DNA from 2 places in the Pseudomonas sp. SO81 genome. Region 2 is predicted to be linked to the other one. Evidence: riboswitches for the same ligand, from Rfam matches in the RefSeq annotation. Region 2 holds a riboswitch; the other holds the start of a gene.
What was found. A riboswitch is a leader RNA that binds a small molecule or an ion and turns the genes downstream of it on or off. The one in region 2 is predicted to bind cobalamin.
Positions count from the first base shown of each region.

Region 1: it holds a riboswitch for cobalamin, as region 2 does, so the genes downstream of both, OH686_RS15375 (TonB-dependent receptor domain-containing protein) here and cobG (precorrin-3B synthase) in region 2, are expected to answer to the same signal.

Region 1 covers NZ_CP126126.1:3,280,258-3,287,641, reverse strand. The annotation lists gene OH686_RS15390 (acetyl-CoA carboxylase family protein) at 1-252, shown strand, start outside; gene OH686_RS15385 (alpha/beta fold hydrolase) at 262-1,212, shown strand; gene dxs (1-deoxy-D-xylulose-5-phosphate synthase) at 1,294-3,189, shown strand; cobalamin riboswitch at 3,257-3,469, shown strand; gene OH686_RS15375 (TonB-dependent receptor domain-containing protein) at 3,552-5,438, shown strand; gene OH686_RS15370 (cobalamin-binding protein) at 5,502-6,302, opposite strand; gene OH686_RS15365 (MFS transporter) at 6,295-6,714, opposite strand; gene ribA (GTP cyclohydrolase II) at 6,711-7,322, opposite strand.
Region 2 covers NZ_CP126126.1:1,048,349-1,055,732, forward strand. The annotation lists gene OH686_RS05010 (precorrin-2 C(20)-methyltransferase) at 1-423, opposite strand, end outside; gene OH686_RS05015 (precorrin-8X methylmutase) at 423-1,049, opposite strand; gene cobG (precorrin-3B synthase) at 1,046-2,362, opposite strand; cobalamin riboswitch at 2,454-2,649, opposite strand; gene cbiE (precorrin-6y C5,15-methyltransferase (decarboxylating) subunit CbiE) at 2,713-3,915, shown strand; gene OH686_RS05030 (cobalt-precorrin-6A reductase) at 3,912-4,643, shown strand; gene OH686_RS05035 ((2Fe-2S) ferredoxin domain-containing protein) at 4,643-5,356, shown strand; gene ttcA (tRNA 2-thiocytidine(32) synthetase TtcA) at 5,393-6,220, opposite strand; gene OH686_RS05045 (DNA-J related domain-containing protein) at 6,306-6,896, shown strand; gene OH686_RS05050 (Yip1 family protein) at 7,064-7,384, shown strand, end outside.

The DNA.
Region 1 (7,384 bases), 2.2 Mb from region 2:
GGCGCGGTGCGCCTGGGCTTCGCCAAGGAGCTGGCGGCGCAGCCGGACGAGGCTAGCCGTCAGGCCCTGTTCGACAAGCTGGTGGGCAAGGCCTACGCCAACGGCAAGGCGCTGAACATGGCCAGCTACCTGGAGATCGATGCCGTCATCGACCCGGCCGAGAGCCGCGCCTGGCTGCTGCGCGGGCTCAACGCCGCGCCGAAAGCGCCGGCCCGCACGGGCAAGAAACGCCCCTTCGTCGATACCTGGTAAGGACGCCCCATGCATATCGAGCATCGGCTGCTGGCGGTCAACGGCATCGACCTCAGCCTCTACAGTGCCGGCCCGATCGATGGCCGCCCGGTGTGGCTGCTGCACGGCTTCCCGGAGTGCTGGTACGCCTGGCATCCGCAGATCGAGGCGATGGCCGCCGCCGGCTACCGGGTGTTCGCTCCGGAGATGCGTGGCTATGGGCAGAGCAGCGCGCCGAGCGATCCCGCCGCCTATGACCTGCTGACCCAGTGCGGCGATATCCAGGGCGCCATGGATGCCCTCGGCCAGACCCGCGTCGCCGTGGTCGGCCATGACTGGGGCGCACCGGTGGCCTGGCATCTGGCCCTGCTGGAGCCCGCGCGGGTGCAGGCGCTCGGCGCGCTGTCCGTGCCCTTCGGTGGACGGCCGAAACGCCCGGCCATCGAGATGATGCGCGAGGCCTATGCCGGGCGCTTCCACTACATCCTCTACTTCCAGCAGCCGGGTGTGGCCGAGGCCGAACTGGACGTCGACATCGGCCGCAGCCTGCGCCTGCTGCTCGGCGGCCTGGAAGGCGCGCTGCTGCAGGACAAGCCGGCCGACGCCCGCCTGTTCGACGGCCTGGGCGATCTGCCGCTGCCGGCCTGGTGCTCGCCCGAGCTGTTCGCCGTGTACGAGAAGACCTTCGCCGGCCGCGGCTTCCACGGCGCGCTGAACTGGTACCGCAACTTCGAGCGCAACTGGCAGCGCAGCGAGCCGCTGGCCGAACTGCAGGTGCAGCAACCGACCCTGTTCCTGCTCGGCGACCGCGACCCGGTCGGCCGTTTCGAGGCGCCGACGCTGGGGCGCATGACGGCCAAGGTGCCGCGCCTGGAACAGCACCTGCTGGAGGGTTGCGGCCACTGGCTGCAGAGCGAGGACGGCGAGCGGGTCAACGCCCTGCTGCTGGACTTCTTGGCGCGGCATTACGCCGCGGACTGATCCACTCACAGGTCGTTTGGGCTGTTTCCGGCGCTTCAGGTAAACTGCCGCATCTTTTGTATGCCTATAACGATCCGCCTGATGCCGACCACCTTCCACGAAATCCCCCGCGAGCGTCCTGCCACGCCCCTGCTCGACAGCGCCGACACCCCGGACGGCCTGCGCCGCCTGGCGGAAAGCGAGCTGGAAAGCCTGGCCGACGAGCTGCGCCAATACCTGCTGTACAGCGTTGGCCAGACCGGCGGGCATTTCGGTGCCGGCCTCGGCGTGATCGAGCTGACCATCGCTCTGCACTACATCTTCGACACCCCGGACGACCGCCTGGTGTGGGACGTGGGCCACCAGGCCTACCCGCACAAGATCCTCACCGGCCGCCGCGAGCGCATGGGCAGCCTGCGCCAGAAGGACGGCCTGGCCGCCTTCCCGCGCCGCAGCGAGAGCGAGTACGACACCTTCGGCGTCGGCCACTCCAGCACCAGCATCAGCGCCGCCTTAGGGATGGCCATAGCCGCGCGCCTGCAGGGCAGCAAGCGCAAGTCGGTGGCCGTGATCGGCGACGGCGCACTGACCGCCGGCATGGCCTTCGAGGCGCTGAATCATGCCTCCGATGTGAAGGCCAATATGCTGGTCGTGCTCAACGACAACGACATGTCGATTTCCAAGAACGTCGGCGGCCTGTCCAACTATTTGGCCAAGATCATCTCCAGCCGCACCTATTCGAGCATGCGCGAAGGCAGCAAGAAGATCCTCTCGCGCCTGCCCGGCGCCTGGGAGATAGCGCGCAAGGTCGAGGAGCACGCCAAGGGCATGCTGGTGCCCGGCACCCTGTTCGAGGAGCTGGGCTGGAACTACGTCGGCCCCATCGATGGCCACGACCTGCCGACCCTGATCGCCACCCTGCGCAATATGCGCGACCTGGAGGGCCCGCAGTTCCTCCATGTGGTGACCAAGAAGGGCAAGGGTTTCGCCCCGGCCGAGGTCGACCCGATCGGCTACCACGCCATCACCAAGCTGGAGCCGATCAAGGCGCCAGTCGAGCCGAAGCAAGCCTCCGGCCCGAAATACTCCGCCGTGTTCGGCCAGTGGCTGTGCGATATGGCCGAGCAGGACGAGCGCCTGGTCGGCATCACCCCGGCGATGAAGGAAGGCTCCGACCTGGTGGCCTTCAGCGAGCGCTTCCCGGAGCGCTACTTCGACGTGGCCATCGCCGAACAGCACGCAGTGACCCTGGCCGCCGGCATGGCCTGCGACGGAGCCAAGCCGGTGGTGGCGATCTACTCCACCTTCCTGCAACGCGCCTACGACCAGCTGATCCACGACGTGGCCGTGCAGCACCTCGACGTGCTGTTCGCCATCGACCGCGCCGGCCTGGTCGGCGAAGACGGTCCGACCCACGCCGGCAGCTTCGATATCTCCTACCTGCGCTGCATCCCCGGCATGCTGGTGGCCACGCCCAGCGACGAGAACGAGCTGCGCCTGCTGCTGACCACCGGCTACCACTTCCAGGGCCCGGCGGCCGTACGTTATCCGCGTGGCAGCGGTCCCAACACGCCGATCGACCCGCGCCTGGAGCCGGTGGAGATCGGCAAGGCCGTGGTCCGTCGCCAGGGCAAGCGCACCGCCCTGCTGGCCTTCGGCGTGCAGCTGGCCGAGGCGCTGCGCGTCGGCGAGGCGCTGGACGCCACCGTGGTCGATATGCGCTTCGTCAAACCCCTCGACGAAACCCTCCTATGTGAACTGGCCGCCAGCCACGAGCTGCTGGTGACCATCGAGGAAAACGCCGTGATGGGTGGTGCCGGCAGCGCGGTCAGCGAGTTCCTCGCCGCCGAGAACCTGGTCAAGCCACTGCTGCACCTGGGCCTACCCGACTACTACGTCGAGCACGCCAAGCCGGCCCAGATGCTCGCCGAGTGCGGGCTGGATACCGCCGGCATCGAGACGGCGGTGCGGGCGCGACTGGCGCAGCTGGCTGGATGAGCCATGCTCATCCAGCCCTGAATCCAACTTGTTTGTAATTCATCCGGCTGCGCACTAAGGTGCGCGGCGTTTTTGCATTCCGCCAGGTGCGCTGCGTCCACAGGAACAGCGTTAAACGGGAAGCCGGTGCGCTCCGCGAGGAGCCATCCCGGCGCTGCCCCCGCAACGGTAATCGACCGCAGCCCACCGGCTGCACGCCCGCTCATCAGCCACTGGGTCTCCCGGGAAGGCGAGCCGGCGCGTCGAGAGCCCGGAGACCGGCCTGGACGGATTCGACTGGTGTTGCGGAGGGCAGCACCGTCAGGCGCCCGCCCGCGCCTGTCCTGCCCTCCTCGAAGTCTTGCGATCTTTGAGGAATCTCCATGAAGCTGTCCCGTTCCCTGCCTCTCTCGGCCCTGGCCATGGCCCTGCTGCCCGGCACCAACCTGCTGGCCGCCGGCCAGGAGGCTGCGCTGAAGCTGTCCGAAACCCTGATCAGCGCCAACCGCGATGTGCAGCAGCGCAGCGCCAGCAGCACCGCCAGCACCGTGTTCACCCGCGCCGACATCGAGCGCCTGCAGCCCTCGTCGGTGACCGACCTACTCAAGCGCGTACCTGGCGTTCAGGCGACCGACAACGGCATCGGCAGCCTGACCAGCCTGTACATTCGCGGCACCAAGTCGGCCCAGAGCCTGGTGCTGGTGGACGGCATGCGCATCGGTTCGGCCAGCTCCGGCGACAGCAACCTGCAGCACATCAACATCGACCAGATCGAGCGCATCGAAGTGCTGCGCGGCCCACGCTCCGCGGTGTATGGCGCCGACGCCATCGGCGGCGTGGTGCAGATCTTCACTCGCCGCAGCGCTGGCGAAGGCCTCAAGCCCTTCGTGCGCGTGGGCTATGGCAGCCACGGTGCCTGGCAGCGCAGCGCCGGCATCTCCGGCGGCGACCAGCAGACCCGTTTCAGCCTGGCCGGCAGCCTCAACGAGACCAACGGCTTCGATCGCAGCGGCCCGTCCTACGAGTCCGACCAGGATCACGACGCCTACCGCAACAAGGCCTTCAGCCTGAGCCTCAGCCACAGCTTCAGCGACAGCATCGAGGCCGGCATCAACGTGCTCGACCAGCGCGGCCGCACCGAATTCGACAACCCCTTCGGCCGCTTCGACATGACCACCTTCGAGTCGGTCGGCCAGGCCCCGTACAGCGACTTCACCGTCAGCAGCGTCTCCAGCTACCTCGATGCGCAGATCAACGACACCTGGAACAGCCGCCTGGAAGTCGGCCACAGCGAGAACCGCGAAGAGAGCCTGGACAAGCTCAGCGACGAGCGTGGCGTGTTCAACACCTACCGCGACTCGGTGAACTGGCTCAACACCCTGGCCCTGAGCGACAGCCACAGCCTGCTGCTGGGTGGCGAGTGGTACGAGGATCAGCTCAACAGCAACACCGCCTTCGAGGAGCAGCAGCGCTGGAACCAGGCTGCCTTTGTCCAGCATCGCTATGAGAGCGAGCACTTCTCCACCGAGCTGGGCATGCGCCACGACAAGAACGAGCAGTTCGGCAGCGAGAACACCTGGAGCGGCGCCCTAACCCTGCCGCTGAACGCCGCCAATGACCTGATCCTGTCCTACAGCGAAGGCTTCCGCGCGCCGACCTTCAACGACCTGTACTACCCAGACTACAGCAACCCGGACCTCAAGCCCGAGCACTCGAAGAGCTACGAGCTGCAATGGCGCAGCGAGCTGACCGAGAGCACCCGCCTGGAGGCCTCGCTTTACCGCACCGACATCGAGGATGCCATCGCCAGCGATCAGGACTTCATTCCGCAGAACATCGCCACCGCACGCATCCACGGCTTCGAGGCGACGCTGCAGCAGGAGCTGTTCGGCTGGCAGGGCCAACTGGGCGTCGCCTTCGTCGACCCGCGCGACCGCGATACCGGCCACACCCTCAACCGCCGCGCCCGCCGCACCCTGAGCCTGGACCTGGACCGCGCCTTCGGCGACTTCGCCGTGGGCGCCACCTGGCAGGCCGCGAGCAGCAGCTACGACGATCCGAACAACCAGTACGAGCTGGCCGGCTACGGCCTGCTGGGCCTGCGCGGCAGCTGGCAGGCAACCGGCGAGCTGAAGCTGGAAGCGAAGATCGACAACCTGCTGGACAAGGACTACCAGCGCGCCCTGTACGAGCACGAAGGCGAGCGCTATGGCTACCGCCAGGAAGGCCGCACGGCGATGCTCGGCTTCGTCTGGAGCCCCGAGCTGTAAACGTCCGGCGCAATGCACAAGGCCCCTTTCGGGGCCTCTTGTGTTTCTGCGCTAGAGCGCGGTTCAACGAGCCTGGACCAGCACTGCGCAGAGTTTCCCGATAGCCGCCAGCATCTGGAAGCTGGGACGTTCCAGACCCTTGTCCGGCACCGCCCACAGCTGCTGGCGCTGCACCGCCGGCAACTGCGGCCAGGCTCGCCAGTGCTGCAGTTCGGCGTCGCTGCCGGCGAGTATCACCTCGGGCGCCCGCCCCAGCACCGCCTCGACATTCACCTGCGGTGCCGGCAGCTGCAGATCGGCGAACACGTTGCGTGCGCCGCACACATCCAGGGCGTCACCGATGATCTGCCGCCCGCCGATGGTATACAGCGGCTCATGCCAGACCTGGTAGAACACCGGCAACGGCGGCTCGCGCCGGTAGCGCTGGCGCAGGCTCGCCAGGCCATCGCGGAAGCGCTGGCGCAGCTGGCGGCCACGCTCGGCAAGGCCGACCCGCTCGCCGACCTCGGCGAACTGCTCGGCCAACTGTTCGAGGTCGTGGGGTTCGCCGACATAGAGCGGGATGCCAAAGGACTGCAGCTGTTCACGCTGGGCCGCGGGAACGCTGTCCGGCCATAGCAGCAACAGATCGGGGCGCAGGGCCAACAGGGTTTCCAGTTCCACCTGGCCGTAGCGCCCCACCGAGGGGAGGTGCTTCAGCTCAACCGGCCGCTCGCCACCGTCAAGCACGCCAACCAGGCGCTCTTCGGCGCCCAGCTCCAGCATGATTTCCGACATCGAGGGTGCCAGGCTGACCACCCGCTCCGCCGCACACAGCGGCAGGCTCAGGACAAGCAGGCAGGCGGCGAAGAGGCGCTTAGCCAAGCTGGCGCGGGATGCGATACAGGCAGAGCAGCACCACGCTGCTCAGAGCGAGGAGGATCAGGGCGACGGCATTCAGCCCGCTGAACAGGGCGATCGCGGCGACCCAGCCCGGCAGGCAGGCGCCGAGAAAGGCCTTGCGCCGCTGGCGAGCCAGCTCCAGCCAGGCCTCGCGCTCGTGCTCGCCATCCAGCGCGGCCTCGGTGGCGATCAGCGCGCGCTTGTAGGCGGAGAACAGCGGCAGGCTGACGAACATGGACGCCATGCCGGCGATGAACAGCGGCATCTCCAGCACCGTGCCCAGCGCCTGGCTGCTGCCGAACAGCAGATTGAGGAAGAACAGCGGTGCCAGGGCGAAGCCGAGCCAGCGCCACCATTCGAGGGCGAGCCGGCGACGCACCTCGGCGCGCGTCACTCGGTCTCTTCCTGGTGTTGCAGCCCCAGCATGTGACCGAGCTTGCCGGCCTTGGTCGCCAGGTACTTGCTGTTGTGCGGGTTGCGCCCGATCTCCAGCGGGCGACGCTCGGCCACGCGCACGCCGAAGCCTTCCAGCGCCTTGACCTTGCGCGGATTGTTGGTCATCAGGTTGATCTCGCGAACGCCCAGGTGATCGAGCATCGGCTGGCAGATCGAGTAGTCGCGCTGGTCGGCGGCGAAGCCCAGGCGCTCGTTGGCCTCCACCGTGTCGGCCCCGCCATCCTGCAGTTCGTAGGCGCGGATCTTGTTCAGCAGGCCAATGCCACGACCCTCCTGGCGCAGGTACAGCAGCACACCGCGGCCCTCGCTGGCGATGGCGCGCAGGGCAGCTTCCAGCTGGGCGCCGCAGTCGCAGCGCTGGCTGAACAGCGCATCGCCGGTCAGGCACTCGGAATGCAGGCGACCCAGCACGGGCTGGCCATCGGCGATATCGCCCAGGGTCAGGGCCACGTGCTCCTTGCCGCTCTCCTCATCGAGGAAACCGTGCATGGTAAACACCGCGAAGGGCGTGGGCAGCTTGGAGGCGGCGACGAAGACGACGGACACCGGGTGCTCCTGTTGAACGTTCGGCAGAAAAGGCCGGCATTGTACCAGCAGCGTCGCACTGC
Region 2 (7,384 bases):
ACACACGCCGGGCACCACCTCGGCCTCATAGCGCTCGGCGAGGCGGTCGTGCAAATACATGTAGGAGCCGTAGAAGAACGGGTCGCCCTCGCAGATCACCGCCACATCGCGGCCGGCATCCAGCTCGGCGGCGATCTGCACGGCGCAGGTGTCGTAGAAGTCGGCGATCACATCCTCGTAGGTCAGCGGCGGCTCCAGTTTCTCTGTGGTAACCGGGTAGACCAGCGGCAGGCGGCGCTGCGCATCGGTCAGGTGCTGCTCGATGATGCCGAAGGCGTTGCCACCCTGGCCCTTGCTGGCCTTGGCCTTGGCCACGAAGTAGCCCACCACGGGCGCCGACTGCAGCAAACGCAGGGCCTTGAGGGTGATCAGCTCCGGATCGCCGGGGCCGACGCCGAGGCCGAGCAGACGTCCCTTGCGCATCACTCCACCTCCGTGGCCAGGGCGTTGACCGCGGCAGCGGCCATAGCGCTGCCGCCACGGCGGCCGCGCACGATCACGTAGGGCACGCCGCGGCTGTCGGCGGCGAGCATGTCCTTGGATTCGGCGGCGCCGATAAAGCCCACCGGCATGCCGAGGATCAGCGCCGGCTTCGGCGCGCCGGCGTCGAGCATTTCCAGCAGGTAGAACAATGCAGTGGGCGCGTTGCCGATCACCACCACGCTGCCCTCCAGGTGCTCGCGCCAGTGCTCCAGCGCGGCCGCCGAACGGGTGTTGCCCAGCTCGCGGGCCAGCTGCGGTACGTCCGCCTCGTTGAGGGTGCAGATCACCGGGTTGCTGGCCGGCAGGCGCGCGCGGGTGATGCCCTCGGCGACCATGCGCGCGTCGCAGAGGATCGGCGCGCCGTTGGCCAAGGCAGCGCGGCCGGCGGCGCCGGCGCCGGGCGAGAAGCGCAGGTCCTGCACCACGTCGACCATGCCGCAGGCGTGGATCAGGCGCACGGCGAGCTTCTCCAGATCGGCCGGAATGGCCGAGAGATCGGCCTCGGCGCGGATGGTGGCGAAGGACTGGCGATAGATCTCCTGACCATCGCGGATGTAATCGATCATTCGGGGCTTCCTGCGGCGAGGCGCTCGCCGGCTTGGTCGATATCGAGGGACGTCGCCAGCAGGCGGCCGAATCCGGCCTGGCCCTGCTCGCGGCGATAGAGGTCATAGCGGCCGCCGGGCTGGGCCAGCAGCGTGTAGGGTGCGACATGGGCGGCGGCGCAACTGCGCGGGCAGCCGCTCAGATGAATCTGGGCCGGTCCATTGGGGCCAAGGCGCTCGGTCAGACGCTGGGCATCGGCCTTGGTGTCCGCGCCGGCCTTGGCGCAGCCGGCGCTGCCGCTGCAGGCGAGCATCCGCGCCAGCGGCGCGCGGACATCCAGCAGCAGGCCGATGTCATTCAAGGCTTGCGCCACGATGGCCTGGCGGGCAACGGGCACATCCGGCAGCAGCACGCCCTGCCAGGGTGTGAGGCGCAGCTCGCCGCTGCCCTCGGTCTCGGCCAGATCGGCCAGGGCCCACAGCTGGGTGGCTACTAGCCGGCCCAGTGGCGCACCGCCTAGCCACATGGCCAGGCCGGGTTGCGCCTGGGCATGGGCGCCCAGCGGCGCGCCATCCGACTCGCTCCTCTGCGGCGCAACCGGCGGTGCACCCAGGGCAAAGGGCAGGCGCGCCTGCAGACGAGTGAGGAAGTCCGCCCGCGGCAGTTCGGCCAGCAGCTGGCGCATGCGGCTATGCTCGCCGGCCAGTTCGAGGAACAGCCGCAGCGCAGTCGTTACCAGAGGCTCCGCCTGCTCCAGCTGGATGCTGGCCAAGGCCTGGTCGCGCGGCGTGCCGGCCAGGCCGAAGGCCAGCTGCTGGCAGCCGGGCAAGGCACTGAGCCAGATATCGTGCGGGTGGTCGAGCATGGCCAGGGCCTCGCCGCCATCTAGCTGCAGGGCAAACTTGGCGGAGAGAGCGTGGAATTCGGGCGTGTCTTGAAGCAAAGCCAGCAGCCGATCGGCCAGCGGGCGGGTATCGAGATGGGCGGCCGGATCACGACCGGCGGCGGGGCTGAGCAGCAGGTTGCGTACATCGTCGGCAGCGGCCTGTCGCGGGCCGAGGCCGGCGGCCAGCAAGTGCGCCACCAGCGCGCGCTGTTCGCCCTCGCGCACGCCGCGGATCTGCAGGTTGCTGCGGTTGGTCAGTTCCAGCACGCCGCTGGCGCACATGCGCGCCGCCTCGGCCACCGCACGGGCCTGGGCACTGGTCAGCAACCCGCCGGGCAGCTTGACCCGGCAGATGCCGCCGTCCAGCGCGGACACGACGCGCCACAATCCCGGGCAGGCGGAGGGCCTGGGGATGGTTGCGACGGAGGCGGATGGATCGTGCTTCAAGCGGTCACCGACAACGAACGACGCGGCGACCGAACCAGTGAAATCCGCACAGGGATTTCTTGGCATCGGTACACCCCGCCCGATGTTGGCACTCGCGACTGCGTCGTCGGCAGGTCTCCTGGCTGACAGGTCCTCATCGCTGCACGGCCTTCCCGATTGCTCAGTGGCATGTGTGTGGAGCGACTCGCTGCTTACAGTTGCGGGGGCAGCCACGGCTTGTACCGTGTTCCCTCTTAGGCCCGCTGGTTCCTCTGAAAGAACCGGGCACCGACGAAGGCGCTATTATGCCCGCTTTTCGCGGCACCGGGCCAAGCCCGCGCGTCGCCCCGCAAGGCATCGAGGAGACACAGATGACGGCCTGGCTGACGGTAGTGGGCATAGGCGAAGAGGGCTATGCCGGCCTGGGCAAGGCGGCGCGCCGTGCGCTGCTGGCGGCCGAGTGCATCGTCGGTGCGCCGCGCCAGCTCGACCTGCTGCCTCCCTGCATCCGCGCCCCACGGCAGAACTGGCCCAGCCCCTTCAGCCTCGAACCCGTATTGCAGCGACGCGGCACGCCGACCTGCGTGCTGGCCAGTGGCGACCCCATGCTCTACGGCGTCGGCGCCAGCCTGGCACGTCAGGTGAGCGAAGGCGAGATGCTCGTGCTGCCGGCGCCCTCCTCCTATTCCCTGGCCGCCGCGCGCCTGGGCTGGCCGCTGCAGGACGTGACCCTGCTGTCGGTAGTGGCGCGCCCGCTGACCAACGTCACTGCGCATCTACATCAAGCCCAGCGCCTGCTGATCCTGTGCAACGACGGCGCGAGCCCGGCCGCTATCGCCGCCCTGCTGCGCGAGCGCGGTTTCGGCGCCAGCCGCCTGAGCGTGCTGGAGCATCTGGGCGGCCCGCTGGAGCGGCGCATCGATGGCCTGGCCACGAGCTGGAATGTGGAAGCAGTCGCCGCGCTCAATCTGCTGGCCGTCGAATGCCGCGCCGATGCCGGCGTGCAAGCGCTGCCGCTGACCATCGGCCTGCCCGACGACGCCTACCGCCACGACGGCCAGCTGACCAAACGCGACGTGCGCGCCATCACCCTCGCCCGCCTGGCGCCGCGGCCCGGAGAGCTGCTGTGGGATGTCGGCGCCGGCTGCGGCTCGATCAGCATCGAGTGGCTGCGCAGCCATCCGAGCTGCCGGGCCATCGCCATCGAGGCCAACGAAGGTCGCCAGCAACTGATCGCGCATAACCGCGACGCCCTCGGCGTGCCGCAGCTGCAACTGGTGGCCGGCGAGGCGCCGGAAGCCCTGGCCGGCCTGGAATTCCCCGATGCGATTTTTATCGGCGGCGGCGTCACCGTGCCCGGCGTGCTGGAGCTGTGCTGGCAGGCGCTCAAGCCTGGCGGCCGGCTGATCGCCAACGCCGTGACCCTGCAGAGCGAGGCCACGCTGGTGGCCTTCCGCGAACAGCATGGCGGCGAGCTGACCCGCATCGCCATCGCCCAGGCCCAGCCGCTGGGCGACTTCGACACCTGGCGCAGCGCCCTGCCGATCACCCTGCTGCAAGTACACAAGCCGTGACCCGCGTGCTGTTGCTCGGCGGCGTCGGCGACGCGCTGCGCCTGGCCCGTCGCCTGGGCCCCGAGCATCTGTACAGCCTGGCCGGGCTGGGCAAGGTGCCGGACGATCTGAGCTGTAAGGTGCGCGTCGGCGGCTTCGGCGGTGCCGAGGGCCTGGCCGAGTTTATTCGCGCCGAAGGCTTCGATCTGCTGCTGGACGTCACCCACCCCTATGCTGCGCAGATCAGCGCCAATGCCGCCGCAGCCGCGCGCCTGGCCGGCGTGCCCTGCTGGGCGCTGCGTCGTCCCGGCTGGCAGCCGCAACCTGGCGACGACTGGCGCGAGGTAGCCGACTGGGCCGAGCTGATCCAGGCGCTGGAACCCTTCGCCAAGCCCTTCTTCACCCTCGGCCGCGAGCCGCTGGCCCATCTCGATGAGATCCCAGAACACCAGTATTGGACCCTGCGCCTGCTCGATGCCCAGCCCGAACATCCACGGGCGCGCTGCATCGCCGCGCGCGGGCCGTTCACCCTCGAAGATGAGCGCACACTGTTCGCCACCGAGGGCTTCGATGTGCTGGTGAGCAAGAACAGCGGCGGCAATGCCACCGAAGCCAAGCTGCAGGTCGCCCGCGAACTAGGCCTGCCGGTATTGCTATTGGCGCGCCCCGAATTGCCCGAGGTGGAGCGTGCCTTCGCCGCCCCCGAAACCCTGTGGCAGGCGCTGCAGCCGCTGCTCCGAGAAGCCTGATGAAAACCGAAACCTACGCCCGCGTACTGTTCGCCGGCCCCGACCTCAGCCATGGCAGCTTCGCCGAGCTGACCCGCCGCCAGTTCACTGAACAGTTCGGTGCCGTCGTGCTGGACGATCTGATCGATACCGGCGCCGGCTACGACGAAGTCTGGGCGCGGGTACGCGACTGCCTGAGCGGCGCAGAGCTGCCGCTATTACTCGTCGATCTCGATCCGCTCGGCGGCAGCCCGCAGCTGGACTGGCTGCGTGGCAAGTTGCAGGCCATGGCCGGCGAGCGCGCCGATCAACTGTTCGCCTGCACCGGCAATGCCGAGGACGTAACAACGCTGGCCGCACTGATCCAGCAGCCGGAAAAACACCTGGGCTGCGTGGAGGTGCCGCAGCTGCCGGAATCTCACTCCTGGTCGTGCATCCCGCCGCACCGCTATCGCGTACTGCTATGCAATGGCCCGCGCTGCACCCGGCGCGGCGCCCTGCCGCTGTGGAAGCTGTTGCGCGAGGAGCTGAAGGCGGCCGGGCGCCTGGAAACCGAGGATGGCGTGCATATCACCCGCACCCAGTGCCAGTTCCCCTGCGACCAGGGGCCGACCCTGAGTGTCTACCCGAGTGGCGAGTGGTACCGCATACGCGATGCGGCGGAGGTGAAGCGCCTGGTGCAGGAGCGCTTCGTCGAGGAGCGCGCCGTGCCCGAGCTGATCATGCGCGGTTAGATAGCAAACCGGCCGCTCTGGGCGGCCGGTCGGGGATCACAGGTTCATCACGTCCAGGAAGCGTGGCGTGGCGCTGTCGTCGATCTTCAGGCTCTGGAAGTCGAACAGGTTGCGGTCGGCCAGCTGCGACGGCACCACGTTCTGCAGGGCGCGGAACATGATCTCGGTGCGACCCGGGCTCTTGCGCTCCCACTCCACCAGCATCTCCTTGACCACCTGGCGCTGCAGGTTCTCTTGGGAGCCGCACAGGTTGCACGGGATGATCGGGAATTCCTTCATCACCGAGTAGGCCTCGATGTCCTTCTCGTTGCAGTAGGCCAGCGGGCGGATCACCACGTTGCGGCCGTCGTCGGACAGCAGCTTGGGCGGCATGGCCTTCAGCGTGCCGCCGTAGAACATGTTGAGGAAGAAGGTTTCCAGAATGTCGTCGCGGTGGTGACCGAGGGCCATCTTGGTCGCGCCGATCTCGTCGGCGTAGGTGTACAGGGTGCCGCGGCGCAGGCGCGAGCACAGCGAGCAGGTGGTCTTGCCCTCGGGGATCTTCTCCTTCACCACCGAGTAGGTGTCCTTCTCGATGATGTGGTACGGCACGCCGATGGATTCCAGGTAGGCCGGCAGCACGTGCTCGGGGAAGCCGGGCTGCTTCTGGTCCATGTTCACCGCGACGATCTCGAACTTGATCGGCGCCACCTTCTGCAGATACAGCAGGATGTCGAGCATGGTGTAGCTGTCCTTGCCGCCGGACAGGCAGACCATCACCTTGTCGCCATCCTCGATCATGTTGAAGTCGGCGATGGCTTCGCCGGCCAGGCGGCGCAGGCGTTTCTGCAGTTTGTTCTGGTTGACCGAAAGGCTGCTGGACATGGTGCTCGGGAATCCGGGTGAAGGCGAAAAGCTGGCCATTTTACGCACAAAGCTGGCGCTAGGCAGCCCGTGTTAGGCTGATCGGATGAACGACCTCGATCCCGCCCTCGACCTGCCCGACCAGCTGCATGCCCTGCTCCGCGAAGCGCCCGCCGGCATCAGCGAGTTCCACCTGATTCAGCAGCTCAAGGCCCGGCACTCCACACATATCCCCAATCTAGGCCTGGCCGACAAGCTGGTGCTGTACCGCACCCACTTCCTGCTGTTCAACGCCCTCTACCTGCTGCGCGATCGCCTGTGGCAGGCACAGAGCGCACACCTGGAGATCAGCCCCCTGTGCGTGCAGCTGCAACCTTGGCGGCCGGGGCCCGACGCACTGGCCGAACACGACCCGCTGCGTGACTACTATCTCAATCTGCAACATTTGCGCGACACCACCGAGGACGACGTGGAGAAGCTGCTCTCCAGTTTCTGGACGCGCATGCAGGGCGGCGACGAGAAGCGCGCGGCCCTGGAGCTGTTCGAGTTGAATGGCGACCAGCCGCTCAATCTCGCCGCTATCAAACAGCGCTACCGGCAACTGGTGAGCATTCACCACCCTGATCGCGGCGGCAGCACCAGCCGTCTGCAGTCGATCAACCTGGCGATGGAAATACTGCAGCGCTATTACGGCTGACTCTCAGAGAGCGATTCGCTCTAAAGCCACGGTTCATGCGGGCTGCGGCCTTCTCCTATACTGCGACACACGGTCGCAGTGATTCGGCCGGCACCCGGCGACGCTGAGCACGCGCGCCGGGCGCTACGCTCCGGGGCGATCGAACAATAACAAGAGGAGGTGTCTGCATGATCCACCATGTTTGGGGGCTCTTCACCCATCCCGACCAAGAGTGGCAGGAAATCCGTGGCGAGGAGGAATCCATCAGCCACATGTACCTGACCCACGTCCTGATTCTCGCTGCCATACCCGCGCTCTGCGCCTTCTTCGGCACCACCGAAGTCGGTTGGCGGATCGGCGACGGCGAGGCGGTCAAGCTCACCGCGAACAGCGCGATGCAGATGACCTTCATGTCCTACCTGGCGATGCTCGCCGGCGTTGCCGTGATGGGCGCCTTCATCCATTGGATGGCGCGCACCTACGACTCCAATCCCACCCTCACCCAGTGC